Regions from separate parts of the Desulfosporosinus sp. BICA1-9 genome, predicted to be linked through region 1. Evidence: riboswitches for the same ligand, from Rfam matches in the RefSeq annotation. Region 1 holds a riboswitch; each other region holds the start of a gene.
What was found. Region 1 has a riboswitch for cobalamin ahead of thiC (phosphomethylpyrimidine synthase ThiC). Riboswitches for the same ligand answer to the same signal wherever they lie in the genome.

Region 1 (3,277 bases):
CATCAATATAAAACATTTTACATTTAAGATATATTTACCATATTACGACAAATAACTGCCTATTAATGGATATTATCTTCTTGCCATTTCCCCAGAAAAGCATTAAAATCTTACTGAGGAATGTAATTTTCAGGAGGAATCCGCGTGGAAAAGAAACTTTTGAAAAGAATAGAGGAACTACGTAAGAGACTCAATAAATTTGCTCTAACTCGTAATCTCATTGATCACGAGGTTGTAGAGGTTAGTCAGCAATTAGATCGCTTACTCAACCAATACCAAAAGATCAGTACTTATCAACAATTAAGTTTTTGGTAATTCATGAGACATAATATTAATTAGAGATACCCCAAGAAGACTGATATGCTCCCCTCTAGGTAGACAGGTTAAATAATAAAACCTACTACCAGAAAGGGGAGCATTCTCATGTCTAAAAGATGTAAATATACAGGAGAAGAAAAATTTCAAATACTGCGGTGGAATTAAAGGCTGTAAAAGCTTCCAAGTCCAAGGTTATTTTCTGCGCATGGCTTTCACAAGTTCATTGATCACTAAAGGAATAATGGATAGTGCTAAAACGAATGCCCAGTCCATTAAAGTCCCGGTGGTTGAGTTTACAGCTAATTCCTTTAGCACATCTTCAGTACTTTTATTGAACCACATAATATCACCTCTTGATTAAGTATTCGCAGAAAAACAAAAAAAAGACTTCGTTCATTTAATTTTTAATTAACCTGGTATTACAAGCAAACTTCAAAAGTTTGTACTTTTAGAAGGAAGTTATAAAACTAAAAAACTAATATGTGTGCGTTTATTCTTTGGAAGGATTATAATAAAAATAGTGATAGAGGAGGTAACAATGAACTATATAGTTTTTGATTTGGAATTCAATATGTTTTTTAAATTCAAAGAAGGTGATTGTGCAAATCCCGCTTTGAAAAGTGAAATCATTCAAATTGGAGCAGTCAAACTCAACGAACGATTGGAGACCATTGGCGAGTTTAATTTAATCGTAAAGCCAGTGATCTATAAGAGAATAAACCCCTATGTTAAGAAGAAAACGACGATCAGCACAAGGCAGGTTAGCCAAGGAACCCCTTTCGTTCAGGCAATCAGGAGCTTTAGTTCATGGCTTGGAAGGGACGCTATCTTGTGCTCTTGGGGACATGATGATATTTTAGGTTTAAGAGATAATTGTCAATTTTTCGGCTTTGAAGCACTATCCTTCAACAGATTTATTAATATTCAGCAAATCTATATGACTCATGGGGTTCTATCAATGCAACCAAGTCTAGAAAATGCTGTGGAAGCCTTAGGGATTGAAAAAACAGTTCCCTTTCACGATGCATTAAGTGATGCCTTCTATACCTCAGAGATTTTCAAAAAGGTCTTTGATTTTTCTGAAAAGGCCATTATAAACTGGGAAAAGAACCAAATCGAAAATGAGATAAAAGTTAAAGAGTTGAAGGCTTTCCTCGACAAAGTGACTATGTCGTGTCCGCAATGTTCCAAACTTATTGAGAAAGACAAGGAAGTCACTAAAACGAAGAAATATTTTGCTTTTGGCTACTGTACAGATTGTAAGCACCAAATTCGACATGTTTCTAGAATCGTGCAAAGCAGCGGGGAGTACAGCATTATTTCCAAAGATTCTATCTATAAAACAGAAGAAGCATCAGAGTAATGATTAATAAGATAAGCTTGTAATGGAGATTTCTAGAATTGTCGACTAAAAAGCCTTGTCAATGATACATTTATTAGTTATACTATGCTTAGAAAATTTAATAACTACAGGTGCCTCACCATGAGGAGAATAGGGAAGTCGGTGTAAGTCCGGCGCGGTCCCGCCACTGTAAACGGGGAGCAAGAAGTAAATAACCACGGGTTAGTTCCCGGAAGGTGCTTCGAAGTGTTGATCCGTAAGCCAGGAGACCTGCCTTGTAGTTAAGCCAAACCTACCTTGTCGAAGAACCAAGAGTAGTGTGGATGAGATTATGGAAAAGTCTCTAGTCACGTTGTGATTAGAGACTTTTTTTATTTTTTTCACTACAGATTGTTCTTTTCAAGGGAATGATTCAAATATAGAAAGGAGAGATTGTTGTTTTGACGTTAATGGAAATGGCCCAAAAGGGTCAGGAAATCCCGTTGTTTACCTTGGTAGCCCGAAACGAACACATGAATGTCCAACTCCTTATGGAACGGGTTGCTACCGGACGAATTGTTATTCCCTATAACGGTCACCACAAGCCCCAAAAGCCTCAAGGGTTTGGACTAGGCCTAAGCACTAAAGTTAGTGCTAGTATTGGCCTAGCTGCAGACGAGGATAGTCTTGCTGATGAACTATTTAAAGTGGATGAGGCAATCAGGGCAGGAACCAATGCGGTCATGGATTTGAGTACAGCCGGCAATATGGACGAGGCAAGGCGGACAATTATAAAAAGAGTACCGTTACCTTTAGGTACACTACCTGTTTATCAGGCCTTTGCTGAGGCTGTATGTACTAAGGGTTCAGCCTTAGCACTTGAACCTGAAGACTTTTTCAAGGTTATGGAACGCCAAGCTGCCGATGGAGTAGATTTTATGGCTTTGCATAGTGCCCTTCACTCCGGATTGTTTAAAACGGCTAAGGAAGACCAGCGGGTGCTAAATCTGGTGAGCCGAGGCGGGTCCTTACTGATGGGCTGGATGCTTTATCATAACAAGGAGAACTTTTTGTATACTATGTTCGACCGCATCCTGGAAATTGCCCAAAAGTATGAAGTTACTTTAAGTTTAGCGGATGCTATGCGACCGGGTGCAGGTGCTGATTCATTATGTCGTTCTCAAGCTGAGGAGCTCGTCGTTCTAGGCGAGCTGGTAAAGCGTAGCAGACAAGCGGGGGTTCAAATCATGATCAAGGGACCCGGTCACACTCCACCTAATCAAATCGCGACAACCGTTAAATTAGAAAAACAAGTATGTCAAGGTGCTCCGTATTTTGTCTTCGGTCCGGTATCGACGGATGTAGCTCCCGGATATGACGAAATTACCGCTGCTATAGGTGGAGCCATGGCTGGTGCTGCTGGAGCAGACATTCTCTGCTACGTCACACCTGCCGAACATATAGGGTATCCCAATGCGCAGGATGTCTATCGGGGAGTAGTGGCTTCCCGTATTGCTGCTCATGTAGCGGATCTAGCCAAAGGTTACCCAGGCGCTGAAACTTGGGACCTGCAAATGAGTCGAGCGCGGCGGGAGCAGAATCTAGAGGCCCAGAAAACGTTAGCCTTAGATCAAGAAA
Region 2 (3,277 bases), on a different contig from region 1:
GATTGGTCTGAACTATACTTTTGAGGCCGTCATGAGCGGGGAATGGGATTTGATCATCATGGACGAGATTATGGCCGCTGTGAATTACGGGTTCCTGCCTCTGGAGGAAGTAATCGAGCTTGTTAAGATCAAGCCACTAAAATTGGAACTCGTTCTGACAGGGAGGGATGCCCCATTAAAGCTGATCGAGTTAGCGGATTATGTCTCGGAAATAACTGCCCGTAAACATCCCATGGAAAAGGGCATATTGGCGCGAGTGGGAATAGAGTATTAACCATGTATTGCTTTTGTAATATGTTTAATTTAACAATTTAATAGAAGAGCAAGCGATTTTTCTTAGCCCAGAAATCGTGAATGCGTTGTAGAAGGAGTGGAATCAGGAAACATGGATAAGGTTCTAGCCGACTTAGGCGATTATCATTCTACAGCTGAGATTCACCAGCACGCCAATTTAGAGCTGATTTTCACGACAGAAACCTTACTTAATTATGCTCAGTGGTATGAAAATAAAGGAAAAACGAGTGATGGAGAAGGCTTCACCCACGGCGAAATGGTCAGCAGCCTTTACCACACTCGTTGCGAGATCCAGCTGAAAGCCCGGAAAGGGATTCAACAGGTCCATATCCAGTTTGACATAACTGTGCATAGATTTGCAAGGCTTTTTGATGAATTTTACCCGGATGAAATCCGTATATTTTGGGGTAAAGGTTATCCAATTTTCCAAGGCCTAGCATTAAGTGCATAGGTCCTGTTACAATATAGTTACGCCTAGAGATGGAAAAATATTGCGTCAAACTTGGGTATAAAATAATATCTTCATGGTTGACATATTAGGTTAATATACGATAACATGATAGCAATTGAATATTGGAAAATAAAGGTGCAAGTACTAAGAGTACAGCTTAAAAGGGAAGCAGGTAAAAGTCCTGCACGGTCCCGCCACTGTAATGGGGAGATGTTTCATACTATAGGCCACTGGTAGATACCGGGAAGGCGTGAAGCATTAATGAACCAAAGTCAGAAGACCTGCCTTTGTTTAATGAACTATAACTCTACGAGCGATAGGGGGGTTCTATAAGTAAGTGTTGTATTCAGGGATATACACAGCCTCTTGGCGCTCAGCGTCGAGGGGCTTTTTAAATTGACTCTACCCTCGGGAAGTACAAGAGGCGCATGAAAGCGGCGACTGCCACATCCATGACCTGGGCTTTTTTGGACCCTATTGTGCAGGCTGGGATTTGAGACAGCTCCTTTTGGACGGATTCGGAGGAGTACCTGGCAAGGTGGAAAGCGGTCCAGCCAAACATTTACGATCGTTTCTTGGGCAAATCGTAAATTCTACCTTTACAACCCAAGGGGAAACTGCCGGAGCACAGGCTTGGTCAAGCTTTGACACTTTTTGTGCGCCGTTTATTAGGAAGGACCAATTGACATTTACTCAAGTCAAACAGTGTTTGCAAGAATTTGTTTTCAACATCAATGTTCCAACCCGGGTTGGATTTCAGTGTCCCTTTTCTAACCTTACATTTGACATCAAGGTGCCTTCCACGTTGAGAGATGAGCAGGTCATTATTGGCGGAACCTATACTGAGGCTAAACATGGAGATTTTCAGGAAGAGCTGGATATGTTCAACTTGGCTTTCTGCGAAGTGATGCTGGAAGGAGATTCTAAGGGAAGAGTGTTTACCTTCCCAATTCCAACCCTAAATATTACTAAAGACTTTGATTGGGAGAGTCCTGTAGCGGATGCCTTTATGAGAATTACTTGTAAGTATGGAATTCCTTATTTCGCGAATTATGTAAACTCTGATCTGTCTCCCGAAGATGCAGTATCTATGTGTTGTAGGTTAAGGCTGGATACCGGCGAACTTAGAAAAAGAGGTGGGGGGTTGTTTGGAAGCAATCCTCTCACAGGATCGATTGGTGTATTCACCATTAACCTACCCAGATTAGCCTATCTGTCCCAGACAAAACAGGAATTTATGGAACGTCTGAAACAAATGGCTGAAATCGGGCGCACGGCCTTGGAAATTAAGCGTAAAATTATTGAGCAGCAGTCCGAAAAGGGACTGTATCCCTATTCATGTTATTATTTGAGACATTCTAAGGAGCGGACTGGGCACTATTGGCACAATCATTTCAGTACGATTGGTATTGTCGGCATGAATGAGGCCTTACTCAATTTCATGGGAAAAGGGATTGAAACGGAAGAAGGTCGCGAGTTTTCGGTGCGTGTCATGAACTATTTGAGGGAGCTGCTGGTTAAATTTCAACAGGAGACAGGAAACGTCTACAATTTAGAGGCGACACCTGCAGAAGGAACCTCCTACCGTCTGGCCATGTTGGATACTAAAAGGTATGACTCAATTATTACTGCTGGCGATGAGGTTCCTTATTATTCAAACTCAACCCAACTTCCGGTAGGTTATACGGATGATATTTTTGAGGTTTTAGAGCTACAGGACGAATTGCAGTCTCTTTACACAGGAGGGACGGTCCAGCACCTCTATCTCGGCGAAGCGGTTGAAGATATTGAGGTTTGCAAGCGGCTCATTCAAAAAATATTTAGCAAACACAAAATCCCCTATATCTCGATTACTCCAACCTTCAGTATCTGCGACTCTCACGGATACATCAGCGGGGAACATTTCAGTTGCCCTGAGTGTGGTGCTGAAACCGAAGTGTGGTCCAGAGTGACAGGATACCTTAGACCGGTCAAGAACTATAATCTTGGCAAGAAAGAAGAGTACACTCAGAGAAAAAAATTCATGATGCCAGAGGTGGTAGCGTGAATATTGCAGGATTTGTGAAGACGTCATTTGTGGATTATCCAGGGAAGATAGCGTCTGTGGTTTTTACCCAGGGCTGCAATTTAAGATGTGGTTATTGTCACAACGTCAGCCTACTAGACACTAACGACACTTCAAACGCTATTCTGCCTGAAGAAATTTTCGAATGGCTTTCTAAAAGAAAAGGAATGATCGATGCAGTGGTTGTAAGCGGAGGAGAACCGACGTTGCAAAAGAATCTTCACGTTTTTATCGAAGAATTGAAAGCAATGAGTTTGCTCGTAAAGCTTGACACAAACGGAACAAATCCAGATAGTTTGAGAGCGTTGATTGATGATAAGCTGCTGGATTTTATCGCCATGGACTTAAAGGCTCCGCTCAGCAAATATGAGCATATTACAGGGACAAGCCAGTTGGAGTTATCGTCAATTCGGGAAAGTATGGAAATCATTAAAAATAGTGGACTTGAGCATGAGTTCAGAACAACA
Region 3 (3,277 bases), on a different contig from region 1:
CAGAGGGTGTTGGTGTCTATGGGGGTAGCTTGCAAGCCAAAGCTTATCCTGGTGGACGAGCCTACCAAAGGCCTTGATGCGGTGCTAAGGAAGGAAGTTGTGACTATGCTGGGAGAACAAGCCGCTGAGAATAGCTCCTCAATGCTGTTGATCACCCATGATTTTTCGGTTGCCGCTGTACTGGCAGATCGGATAGCCGTTATGTATGCCGGAGAAATCGTGGAAATGGGTTCAGCTTGCGGTATATTGGGAAAGCCCAGACACCCTTACACTCAATCCCTCCTCGATTCTTTGCCGGGGAGAGGCTTTAAGCCTATTCCTGGTTTCAGTCCCAGCCTTTCCTTGCTGCCCCCAGGCTGCAGGTTTCAACCCAGATGCCGAGTGGCCTGTCCCAACTGTGCTGCGCTTCATCCGGAAATAGCAGAAACCGGAGCAAACCATTATGTGAGGTGTTTTTATGCTGATCGAAGTTAAAAATCTTGTCAAAGAGTATAGCGTCGGAATCTTTAATAAAAGCGGAGTCAAGGCAGTCGATAAGGTCAACTTCTGTCTGCGCCAGGGAGAAACGCTGGGGCTGGTGGGAGAAAGCGGGTGTGGAAAATCCACGGTAGCTAGGCTTCTGCTGATGCTTATCCAGCCGACCTCCGGAAGTGTGCGCTTTGAAGGCCAGGAATTAACGGGCAGGTCACAAGCAGCGCTCTTGAAATTCAGGAGAGAGATGCAGATTGTATTCCAGCAGCCTCAGCAGTCTTTACATCCCCGCCTGAAAATAGCGGAATCTTTGGCAGAACCGCTGCAGCTCTATAGACTGGTAAAAAGCAAGGCGGAGGAAAGGGAAAGGGTAAGAGGATTACTGGACGAGGTGGGTCTTGCCGAGGAACACCTGGAGCGTTACCCGCACGAACTCAGCGGAGGACAGGCTCAGCGTGTGGCCATAGCCAGAGCGCTGGCCCTTAAACCGAAATTTATTGTCGCGGATGAACCCACTTCTATGCTGGATGTTTCCGTGCAAGCCCAGATCTTGAGTTTGATAAAAAAACTCCAGCAGAAGCATACCATAGGCCTGCTTTTTATCTCCCATGATTTAGAGGTAGTCCAAGCAGTAAGTGACCGAGTTGCAGTGATGCATCAGGGTAAATTGGTAGAAACAGGGAGTAAGCAGCAGATTTTCCTAGAGCCGCGGCATTGGTATACAAAATACCTGACCGGTACCATCTTAGAAATGCCAAGCTCTTTAATAAGGGAGGATGCTCGTCTTGTTAATCAGTAAAGTCATTGCAAAATTCAGTTGAGGCGGTTGTGACAGGATTGCTGGCCTTAGGGAACTAGAAACGTTCTCGACCCCAACACCACCCGTTGGTCGGGACTTGACTGGGTATTGCCTTTGTGGTACATTTAATCTGCCAATTTAATAGCTGAGCAAGCGATTTTTCATAGCCGAGAAATCATAACAGGGAAGCCGGTGTAAATCCGGCGCGGTCCCGCCACTGTAACGGGGAGTTTGTGCCACAGCCACTGAGGAGACTTGGGAAGGAGGCACTAAACGAGGAACCTGAGCCAGGAGACCTGATTGCTCATAGGCTTTACTCACGATGGATGGGTGGAGGGACTTGTTAATTCAGCCCTTCTATTTTGAAGGGCTTTTATATATTGTAAGTGTTCAGAAAAGGTTTCCCGAGGGAAAATGACCTGCAGGGTCAAAGTCTTGTTCAAGCGGGATCCGCTTTCCAAAATGCGAATGCGACTTGAAAGCGGAAGAGAACGCGCCGTCCGAGACAACCGATACATTGCTGTCGTTATGATTAGTGATGTGGGGTTGTTTTTTTATTTTTTTAATTAGGAGACTTGCCTAAATGCTACACGCCAATAACTCTACGAGCGATAGAGGAGGTATTATTAGTGCTGAACAAATGTTGATCAGTATTTTTTGCCTCTTGACCAATCGGTTGAGACTCCCTGATGATTGCAAAATGGAGGAATAATATGAAAAGTGGGTTGCATAATGACTATGGTGAACAGTGGAGACAGGCGATGCGCCTGCCAAATGGAGGATACAGCGAGCGAGCTATCAGTGATGAGGCGGAAAAGGATTTCTGGAAACGATATTTGGCTCAAAAATCCGTCTATCAGCCGGATGAGTACTCAGTTAAGATTGCTGATGAGGTATGCGGGCTGATTCAAAATGTGGATGCTAAATCTATCCTGGAAATCGGACCGGGTTGGGGCAATTATTCGCTGCGTCTTGCGGCAATTTGCCAGCAGTATACGTGTATTGATATTTCCAAAGATGTACTGGAATACGTACAAAGGATAGCGTCGGAGAATAATGTGCAAAACATCACCCCCCTTTATGGCAAATGGGAGGATTGTACCCCTACGCAATGTGACGTGGTTTTTGCTTATAACTGTTTTTATCGGATGGTCGAAATTGAGCATTGCCTTGGCAAGATTAATGAAACTGCTGACAGGCTTTGCATCATCGGCGTGAACGAAAGTCCGGAACAGCCGTATCTCTCCGATTTTGAACAGGAACTGCGGCTTCCCGTGCGCTACACACGGATGGATTGCCGAGACTTAGAAAAGGTACTTCACGGACTTGGAATTTGTGCTGAATGCATAAGTATTTCCAATGAGCGCGAATATGCTTATGACACATTTGATGAGATGCTGAACCGTGCGGTTTCTTACATTGCTGCGCGCTATGATGAAAAGGCGGTACTGGAGATCTTGCAACGCTATTACCACTTTGAAAATGGAAAATACCGTTGTCGTCACAAATTTCGCTCGGAGTTGCTTTACTGGTACAAATAACTGCTTTCAAAGTTTTCAGTACACGTAGTGAAGACTTAAAAAATATTAAGAGGAGGATATCCATGAACTTTTTTTTCAAAACCAAACTGAAACAGGTGTTGGTACTTTGCTTGTCCGTCCTAATAGTGTTGTCTATTGCAGGTTGCAGCAAATCCAACCCGACGGGCAGCGCGGCCGATTCCTCCAAGTCTCCTGCAGTTGTGAACAGGAACACTGAAATTGTCCTTGGAGGTTACCGTAACCTTGCCCCCGGTGAAAAAGATGGTTATTATTGCAGCAGCATTCTCTATGTCTGGGAACCGCTTGTCAAACAGGACGACAAGGCATCCCCTGTGCCCGGTCTTGCCGAAAGCTGGGAAATATCCGAGGACGGTAAGGAATGGACGTTTCAGCTGCGCAAGGGTGTCCAGTTCCACGACGGCGAAGGCTTCAATGCGGATGCGGTCGTCGCAAACTTTGACCGTAT

Region 2: it holds a riboswitch for cobalamin, as region 1 does, so the genes downstream of both, JL57_RS16130 (ribonucleoside triphosphate reductase) here and thiC (phosphomethylpyrimidine synthase ThiC) in region 1, are expected to answer to the same signal.
Region 3: it holds a riboswitch for cobalamin, as region 1 does, so the genes downstream of both, JL57_RS26550 (class I SAM-dependent methyltransferase) here and thiC (phosphomethylpyrimidine synthase ThiC) in region 1, are expected to answer to the same signal.

Annotation. Positions count from the first base shown of each region.
Region 1 covers NZ_JUEE01000026.1:8,396-11,672, forward strand. The annotation lists gene JL57_RS02920 (aspartyl-phosphate phosphatase Spo0E family protein) at 145-315, shown strand; gene JL57_RS33355 (hypothetical protein) at 511-660, opposite strand; gene JL57_RS02925 (3'-5' exonuclease) at 857-1,681, shown strand; cobalamin riboswitch at 1,773-1,953, shown strand; gene thiC (phosphomethylpyrimidine synthase ThiC) at 2,110-3,277, shown strand, end outside.
Region 2 covers NZ_JUEE01000135.1:20,337-23,613, reverse strand. The annotation lists gene JL57_RS16140 (cob(I)yrinic acid a,c-diamide adenosyltransferase) at 1-274, shown strand, start outside; gene JL57_RS16135 (hypothetical protein) at 386-745, shown strand; cobalamin riboswitch at 862-1,049, shown strand; partial or broken gene JL57_RS16130 (ribonucleoside triphosphate reductase) at 1,146-2,792, shown strand; gene JL57_RS16125 (anaerobic ribonucleoside-triphosphate reductase activating protein) at 2,789-3,277, shown strand, end outside.
Region 3 covers NZ_JUEE01000213.1:42,983-46,259, reverse strand. The annotation lists gene JL57_RS26560 (ABC transporter ATP-binding protein) at 1-474, shown strand, start outside; gene JL57_RS26555 (dipeptide/oligopeptide/nickel ABC transporter ATP-binding protein) at 458-1,270, shown strand; cobalamin riboswitch at 1,409-1,589, shown strand; gene JL57_RS26550 (class I SAM-dependent methyltransferase) at 1,984-2,811, shown strand; gene JL57_RS26545 (ABC transporter substrate-binding protein) at 2,874-3,277, shown strand, end outside.